Regions from separate parts of the Lujinxingia sediminis genome, predicted to be linked through region 1. Evidence: riboswitches for the same ligand, from Rfam matches in the RefSeq annotation. Region 1 holds a riboswitch; the other holds the start of a gene.
The links. Region 1 has a riboswitch for cobalamin ahead of EA187_RS08865 (ribonucleoside-diphosphate reductase subunit alpha). Riboswitches for the same ligand answer to the same signal wherever they lie in the genome.
Positions count from the first base shown of each region.

Region 2: it holds a riboswitch for cobalamin, as region 1 does, so the genes downstream of both, EA187_RS10655 (hypothetical protein) here and EA187_RS08865 (ribonucleoside-diphosphate reductase subunit alpha) in region 1, are expected to answer to the same signal.

Region 1 is NZ_SADD01000003.1:287,177-291,628, reverse strand. It holds gene dnaN (DNA polymerase III subunit beta) at 1-230, opposite strand, end outside; gene EA187_RS08870 (hypothetical protein) at 901-1,209, shown strand; cobalamin riboswitch at 1,483-1,691, shown strand; gene EA187_RS08865 (ribonucleoside-diphosphate reductase subunit alpha) at 1,875-4,262, shown strand; gene EA187_RS08860 (ribonucleotide-diphosphate reductase subunit beta) at 4,259-4,452, shown strand, end outside.
Region 2 is NZ_SADD01000005.1:54,715-59,166, reverse strand. It holds gene thrS (threonine--tRNA ligase) at 1-650, shown strand, start outside; gene EA187_RS10660 (hypothetical protein) at 752-1,426, opposite strand; gene EA187_RS10655 (hypothetical protein) at 1,423-1,890, opposite strand; cobalamin riboswitch at 2,046-2,277, opposite strand; RNA gene ffs (signal recognition particle sRNA small type) at 2,391-2,481, opposite strand; tRNA gene EA187_RS10645 (tRNA-Ser) at 2,546-2,632, opposite strand; tRNA gene EA187_RS10640 (tRNA-Ser) at 2,673-2,759, opposite strand; gene tadA (tRNA adenosine(34) deaminase TadA) at 2,764-3,276, opposite strand; tRNA gene EA187_RS10630 (tRNA-Arg) at 3,499-3,572, opposite strand; tRNA gene EA187_RS10625 (tRNA-Ser) at 3,748-3,837, opposite strand; tRNA gene EA187_RS10620 (tRNA-Ser) at 3,899-3,981, opposite strand; gene EA187_RS10615 (porin) at 4,358-4,452, shown strand, end outside.

The DNA.
Region 1 (4,452 bases):
ATGTCGAAGAGGCTGCGGGCCTGCAGGGTGACCTTGCCCGGCTCCAGCACCTCGCACTCGCAGGAGGTGGACACGGAGATGTCCAGGTCGGTGGCGTGCAGGGTCAGCGTGTTGCCCTCGGCCACCAGGAGCGCGTTGGACAAAATGGCCAGCGTGCTGCGGTGGCTGACGACGCCTTGAAGTTTGAAGAGCTCGTCGGTGAGCGTCTTGCTGGAAATGCGAATCTTCATGGAGCGCGTCTCCGCGGAGAGGTTTGGGTTTTTATAAATTTCCCGGCTCGTAAGCCCTGACAATCCACCACAGGTTGAGGAGGGTTTCAAGTGGCAATCGCCCTTGTAACTCGCGAGCTTGCGCCCCTTAGAGCCTCAGGAGTTTTCCACAGTCACGGATCTTCTACCAAAAGACAAAAAAGGTTTGGTGTGTTTGAGGTACGTAGAAGAAGTAGGGCCTGTGGAAATGTGGAGAGCAGCGCTAAAGCACCTGAATACTTCGAGTATTTATCCACATTCGGATCGGGGAAAGGCTGTGGGAGATGTGGGGAGAATCTGAGAGCCGAGTTTGCCCCAGGTTTTCCAGTTGTGGATTAACAGCTTTAACACAGGGTTTCTCACAGAGTTTTCCACAGGGCTCTCTCATCAAGGTCGATCGCTTAAGGATCAAATAGCTCAGATAGGGGGGGGAGTCGGGTGCGTTTTGACGTTCGAGAAGGTCGTGCGATGGCGAGGCGGAAGGTTCGGTGAGCGGGCGTTGTTTTCCTCTCAGGACGTAGGTGTGGGGTGCCGATGCCACCGCAGCGCGACACGATGCGATGGTGGGCGAGTGGCTCGGGGCCCTGATGATGATGATGGGAGCGCCCTCATGGTGAGTGGGGGCCGCTTCGAGAGAGCTGCGGAGGTTGAGATGGTGACACAACGAGCAGGCCAGGGGAGCGCGTCTTCGATCCACGTGAAGGAGGAGCAACACCAGGGCGAAGCGCCCTGCGAGTACCGCCGCCGCGCGCGGGAGCACACGATCTTTGGCGGGGCGATGGGGGCGTTGAGCGTGGCGGGGCTTGCGGCCTTTGGCACGGTGATGTGCCCCTTATGCGTGGTGGCCGCGCCGGCCTTTCTGGGGAGCGCGGCGTGGAACGCGCGCAAGGCCCGCCAGAAAAAGGGCGATGATCCGGGCTATGACGGCAACCTGCGCCCGGGCGACCGGGTGGAGTTTTAGGCCCTGCCTGCGCAGCAGCGGAGCGCGCTGAGCAGGCCAGAAACATCTCCATGATCAGATAACGCCCCCCTCCTTTTCGAGTTCTTCCCGCGTGATGGTGAAGACCGAAGTGCAGGGGGGCGTCGTTCTTTTCAAAACGACTCGCCGCAAAGACTCACGCGTCGCCACGCGCCGGAACGCCCATCGAAAGGGGGCTGATGGCAGGAGCGCGTGTTGGCGCGGACGTGCCTTCGAAACACAACATCTTGTGGTTGACCACGGGGGGGATCCACTCTATGTGGTTTGCGTGCTGGTGTTTCGCGAGATGATCGCGACACCGAAGAGGGAATCCGGTGAGACTCCGGAGCTGCCCCGCAGCGGTATTCGAGAACGACCCCCACCAATGGCACTGGGCTTGAGAGCCTGGGAAGCGGTGGGCAGTAGGTGCCTTTTAAAAGGGCGCGCTCGAGAGCCCGAAGACCTGCCAGCGCCTGGCGCCGGGGAGACATCCCGCGCCAGTCCGACTCGGGAGCTTTTAGAGAGGTGAGCGTTAAGACGCCCTCCAAAGCCCCATTTCGCTCGCGGGAGCGCTGGTCGACTTTGGAGGAACTTTTGGGGTCAGGCGCCCGAGAGCTCTGAAGAGGTTGGTCGTTCCCGCGTATGACCCGAGCAGCGAGGGATGAGAGATGACCACCACTTCTGCAACACTGCCAGAACAGAGCGACGAGAATGAGGGGGGAAAAGACGAGGGAGGGATGCGTGTCGTCAAACGCGACGGCACCTATGAACGCGTTGACCTGGAGCGGATTGTCGCCGCGATCAGCCGCTGCGCCCGGGGATTGTCCCGGGTCGATCCGACGCGGGTGGCGGTGCGCACGATCGGGGGGCTCTTTGATGGGGCGTCGACCCGGGAGCTCGACGATCTTTCGATTCAGGTCGCCTCGTCGTTGATGTTGGAGGAGCCGCAGTACTCGAAGCTGGCCGCGCGACTGCTGGCGCAGCGGATTGGGGATGATCTGCAGAGCGAGGGGATCACCAGCTTCTCGCGGTGCGTGGAGCGGGGCTATGAGGTCGGGCGCTACAACGCGCGGCTCAAGGGATTTGTCGAGGCCCATCACGAGGAGCTCGACGCGCTCATCGATCGCAGCCGCGACGCGCATTTTGAGTATTTTGGGATCAAGACGCTCTACGATCGCTACCTGCAGCGGCATCCGGAGAGCCGGCGAGTGATGGAGGCGCCGCAGTACTTCTTTCTGCGGATCGCGTGTGCGCTGAGTGAGGATATGGCGCAGGCCGAGAAGCTCTACGCGCTGCTCTCCGGGCTGGAGTATCTGCCAAGCTCCCCGACGCTTTTTAACGCCGGGACGTCATTTGAGCAGCTCTCCAGCTGTTTTCTGCTCGACTCCCCGGCCGATGAGCTTGAGGCGATCTACCAGCGCTATACCGATATCGCGCTGCTCTCGAAGTTCTCGGGGGGCATTGGCACGGCGTTTCATCGGGTGCGATCGAGGGGATCGCTCATTAAGAGCACCAACGGGAAGTCCAACGGGATTGTGCCCTGGCTCAAGACCCTGGATGCGTCGGTCTCGGCGGTTAATCAGGGGGGTAAGCGCAAGGGGGCGTGTTGCGTGTATCTGGAGCCGTGGCACGCCGACATCGAGGAGTTTCTGGAGCTTCGGGATAACACCGGCGATGAAGCCGCGCGCACCCATAACCTGAATATCGCCAACTGGATCCCGGATCTCTTTATGCGACGGGTGGAGGCCGATGAATCCTGGAGTCTCTTTGACCCGAAGGAGGTGCCGGAGCTTCCAGATCTCTATGGGGAGGCCTTCGATCGGCGCTACGAGCAGGCCGAGAAGGAGGGGCTGGCGGTGCGCGAGCTGCGAGCCCGTGACCTCTACGGGCGGATGATGCGGACGCTGGCGCAGACCGGCAACGGGTGGATGACCTTTAAAGATCCGAGTAACCGAACCTGCAATCAGACCGCCGAGGAGGGGGCGCGCGTTCACCTCTCGAACCTCTGCACGGAGATCATCGAGGTGAGCTCGGCTCAGGAGACGGCGGTCTGCAACCTGGGCTCGATCAACCTCGCCAGGCACACCCTGAAAAACGCCGAGGGGGAGGTGGTTGTCGACTATGAGAAGCTGGCACAGACGGTGCGCACCGCGGTGGTAGGCCTGGATCGGGTCATCGATCTTAACTACTACCCGATTCCATCGACGGCGGCGTCCAACGATCGGTGGCGTCCGGTGGGGCTGGGGTTGATGGGGCTTCAGGATGTGTTTTTTCAGATGAAGATCCCCTTCGACAGCCCGAAGGCGCGAGCGATCTCGAAGCGGATCTCTGAGGAGATCTATTTTCACGCCCTCTCGACCTCCGCCGACCTGGCCGAGGCCCACGGGGCGCACGCCGCGTTTAAAGAGACGCGGGCCGCGCGCGGCCAGCTGCAGTTTGACCTGTGGGGGGTGAGCCCCGAGGAGCCAGCGCGCTGGGAGGCGCTCCGGGCCCGGATTCAGAAGGTCGGGCTGCGCAACTCGCTGCTCTGCGCGATTGCGCCGACGGCGACCATCGCCTCGATCGCCGGGTGCTACGAGTGCATCGAGCCCCAGGTATCCAATCTCTTTAAGCGGGAGACGCTCTCGGGGGATTTTGTTCAGGTCAACCGCTACCTGGTCGCCGAGCTCCAGGAGCTGGGGCTGTGGGATGAGCGGATGCGCGCGCGTCTCAAGAACTCCGAAGGTTCGGTGCAGTCCTTTGAAGAGCTGCCTCAGCAGCTTCGGACGGTCTTTCGCACGGCCTGGGAGCTCCCGATGCGCTCGCTTATCGGGATGGCCGCCGAGCGCGGCGCATTTATCGACCAGAGTCAGTCGCTCAACCTCTTTATTGAGAGCCCCACCCTGGGACAGCTCTCCTCGATGTACCTCTACGCCTGGAAGTGTGGCCTGAAGACGACCTATTACCTGCGCTCGCGTCCGGCCACGCGAATCACCAAGACGACAGTCGAGGTGCCTCAACGCGAGGCGATTGCCTGTTCGCTGGAAAACCCCGAGATCTGTGAGGCCTGCCAATGAGTATTCAACGACCCGACAATCTGCTGGATCCGGGCTTTTGTCTGACGCTTCGCCCGATGACGTACCCGAGTTTTTACCAGATGTATCGCGACGCGATTAAGAACACCTGGACGGTGGAGGAGGTTGATTTTTCGAGCGATGTCAACGATCTGCGCGACTCGCTCACCGAGGCCGAGACGCATATGGTGCA
Region 2 (4,452 bases), on a different contig from region 1:
GCAAGTCCTACACCATCAACGAGGGCGACGGTGCCTTCTACGGCCCCAAGATCGACTTCCAGGTGCGCGACTGCCTGGGCCGCTCCTGGCAATGTGCCACCATCCAGCTCGACTTCCAGCTGCCTCGCCGCTTTGAGCTGACCTACACCGCCAGCGACAACGCCGAGCGCACCCCGATCGTCATCCACCGCGCCATCGCCGGCAGTCTGGAGCGCTTCTTCGCCATCTTGCTCGAACACCTTGCCGGAGCCTTCCCCACCTGGCTTGCCCCGGTGCAGGCGGTGATCGTGCCCATCACCGACGATCAGAACGACTACGCCTGGCAGGTCGCCCGCGACCTCAAACGTTCCGGGGTACGCGTTGAGGTTGACGATCGCAGCGAGAAGATGGGCTTTAAGATCCGAGAAGCGGAGACCAAAAAGATCCCCTACATGCTGGTTATCGGCGGACGCGAGGCCGAAGCGCATAACGTCGCGCTGCGTACCTACAAGGACGGCCGTCGCGGTACCCTCCCCCTTGCCGAGGTCAAAGCGGAGATCCTCGATCGCATCGCCAACCGCACCCTCGACGTTGATGTGCAGGTCAGCGGCCTGGCCACGATCGTCGAAGACGCCCCGAGCGGCGAAGATATGGCCGAGCGCGGGTATTGATGGTGTCCCGATGGACAACGCGATCTGCTGAGGTCTGAACCCCAAAAAAGGCCGCGCCCCCCTCGGGAGGCGCGGCCTTTTTTTTCAATCATTACAAGAACTTACTCAGCGTTGAGAATGCCCACCGCGTCCAGATCAAAACCCTGGCTGGGAGTGGCACCCACGCCCCAGAGGTCCCGAATGCGCACGTAACGCGCCCGGCTTAGACCCACGTCCGCCAGGTCAAAACCATCGCCGCCGGTGAGCTCAAGCGAGAGCGTCGGATGCTCCAACGCGTCGTACTCCTGCGTCGGCGTCCAGCCGGCGCACCCCGTATAAGGGGGAGCATCGTCCGGGGTAGAGTCGCAGGCAAAATGCACCCATGTCTCCCCGTCTTCGCTCACCGAGACTTCGCCCAGCTCGGCAAAAACCTGCTCGGGATCGCCATCGGCGTAAAAAGGGTTTTCAAAGACCACGAAGTCCGCACCGGGACCGTCGACGATGACGCGATCGCCAAAGCCCAGCACGATCTCCCCACCATCTCCAAGGCTCAAGACATCGAGCGACGCCGCGAGCTCTCCTTTGCCCTGCGGCGGCCCCAGCACCACGTCGGGCAACGCCTGTTCGCCATAGCCGGCACCTTCACCCGGCGTAAACGAAACCATCTCACTGGCGTAAGGGAGCCCCTCCCACCAGGGTGCAGCATCTACCGGCGGGACCGCCTCGCCACAGCCCACCGCCCCCCCGGCGGTGACGAGCATGGCAGCGAGCAGACCATGATGGATTCGCTTCATCATAGGCGCGTCATCTTCGTCCAGGAGAAGCCGCCGCAGCCGCCGTTTTCCGGATCGCTGGCGTCAGCGTCAGCCTCGATCGCGCGGGCCTCTTCGACCGTCTGCTGATCGAAGGCCGCCATGCAGTAGTAGAACGAGTCATCGACCAGCTCAGTCCACACGATCACATTGTAGGTGTTGGGGCCGTATTCGGCGTCAGGGGCGTTCTGGGTGATCGCCACGCGCTCGGTGTTGTCGTACTCGGTCAGAAGCATCGGGCCCCAGACCTCCTCGGTGATCGTCTCCTGACCGCCGAAGTTCGTCGCCCACTCGCCGGCCACCTCAATGCCTTCCTGCTGATCATCGGGCACCTCGCAGTTGGTGCCCTCGCAGTCGGCCGGCTCGTCGGTCTCGCCACAGCCCATAAAGGACAGGCTCGCCGCCAGCACCAGCGCCATCAAATCCGCCCGACTTTTAAGCGTCTTCATCTCGATCTCCATCACAGCATGCTCCGGATGGCGATCGAAGGTCGGCAGCGGGACAACCCCGACTCAACGCCCCGGCCTTCAGGCCAACGACATCGAGGATCGACGCGCGCGCGCCGGATCTGCTGCGTTCCTCTCGCTGCCTTCCCGAAGCGATTGGGGGTAATTCTCCACGCAGCAATATCCTGGCTCTCGGATCTTCTTTACGCGTGCCCTTCCCGAAGCGTTAAGAAGCCTCAGTGGGTTTAGCTGCGCCGGCCTATCCAGGCCGGGCGTGCTTACGCGCTCATCACCGATCACAGTTGCGGGGGCAGCGCTGGTGTCACACCAGCTTCCTGCCGCGTCGAGCCCGGCCCTGTTAGCACCGGGACGTGTACCGGGTCAATCGAACTCGCCGACAAGCGTCACGAGGCCGAAACACGCCGAATTTTGAACCAAAAAAAATCCCGCGACACCTCAAACGAGATGTCGCGGGATTCTTTATTCTTTGCGAACTGCTCGACCCTCAAGCGGCCAGCGCACACCCTGAACCTGGTCCGCTGCTTCCTCCCGGACCTGACGGGGTGCCAGGCCAGCGGTCGCACTGGCCGCTCAGGGGTCGAACAGCCCCACCCTAGCGGGGCATCAGGCAAACCGTCAACCGGCCACCTGTGTCGAGCGGAGAGAGAGGGATTCGAACCCTCGATACGCGTAAACGTATACACGCTTTCCAAGCGTGCGCCTTCAGCCACTCGGCCACCTCTCCAGAAAGATCTCAACCTGCGAGATCTTTAAGAGCGTACAAACGGAGGGGGTGGGATTCGAACCCACGGTACCCGTGAAGGTACACTTGATTTCGAATCAAGCGCCTTCGACCACTCGGCCACCCCTCCGCACTTAAGATGATTCTTGTGTTGATGAATCATCTTTTATTACCGCCGCGTTACGTTTCTCGCGAATCGTGCGGAAAAACTCACTTAAAACTCGCCCGCAGGCTGCTGACAGGACACCTTCTTTGACCTCAATCCGATGATTCAATCGAGGATCTTCACCCATCGCAAACAACGAGCGCATCGCGCCGGCTTTCGGGTCTCGCGCTCCAAAGACCACCCGACCTACACGCGCGTTAACTAACATTCCCGCGCACATCGGACAGGGCTCCAGAGTGACATAGACCGTACATTCATGGAGTCTCCAACTGCCCAGGGCTTCTGCGGCGCGTCGCACCGCAATCAATTCCGCGTGGGCTGTGGGGTCTTGCCAGCTCTCGCGCCGGTTAAAGCCGCGAGCGATGACCTGGCCTTTATGAACGACGACTGCACCGACCGGGACTTCGCCCTCAGCCTGTGCGCGCTCCGCTTCTTCCAGAGCTTGCATCATAAAGATGTTGTCGACTTTCTTTCGTGCCAATGTAAGACCCTATGGCGCCGTGAGACAATGGTGCCGCCTTTGGATGCGATATCGAGAGCGAACTGAGCAAGGCGTAAACCGCAGGCGATGCTTTAGCATCGTCGAGGATTTACAACACAGCTCAGTTTGCTCTCGATGCAGCAGACATGGCGTCAACGTTGACTTGCGGTGCCGCACTCCGAAAACAAAGAAACGCTCTTAGGAACTAAGAGCGTTTCAAAGTGCACCTGGAAGGGTTCGAACCTCCAACCTATGGTTCCGTAGACCATTGCTCTATCCAGTTGAGCTACAGGTGCGTGCTATGTGCTTGCTGCCGGTGTTTCTGTACCGCCCGGCGTGGTCATTTTATTAACACCGCCTTTTCGGTCTTGCAAGCTCTTTTTCGACTTTTTTTATTTTTTCTGCGAGGCGGTGAAGCGGTCATCGTCAGTTACTTTTGATGTCCTGTGCCAGCACAGACTTAAGTCGAAAAGGAGAGGAAGGGATTCGAACCCTCGATACGGTTTTAAGCCGTATACTCCCTTAGCAGGGGAGCGCCTTCAGCCACTCGGCCACCTCTCCGCACTCAATCTTATTCACTTATCAAACAACTTCCTGCAAGCAGGATCTTTCTTTTTTAGAGCGGAGGAGGTGGGATTCGAACCCACGAAGCTTGCGCTTGCCGGTTTTCAAGACCGGTGCCTTCAACCGCTCGGCCACTCCTCCTGGAGCCGGCCCCCTTTCGGGCTGGGCCTCGTCAGGGAGTCGGGAGAATACTCGGAACAGAGATTCCGTCAAGATGCTTTTTTAAAAATTTTGCACATCGCTCTCTGAGGGCCGCTCTCGCTCCTATTAATGCCCCGGCATTCCTTCTCCGCGACGCGTTGGCCAGGCAGAGGCCACGGATCGACGCCCGGCGCTGCTTCGGCAGGAGATCCGGTGGCTGGACGCTCATTTTGGCGTGGTGTACATCTGATGCGGTTTCTCCAGCCCGGCGCGCCCGCAGCGACTCTCCGAATCTCATAGGAACGCGGCCGCCATCTCAGATAGCGCGCGTGGCGCGATGTGATTCCCTTCTATTGATTGTGCAGAGGCCCTGATCATGGTGCGTATGAAGTCCAGGGCGGCGATGGCCATCGTCGCGCTCTCCCTCCTCACTGCAACCGACGTGTGGGCCCAGGAGCCCGATAGCCCCGA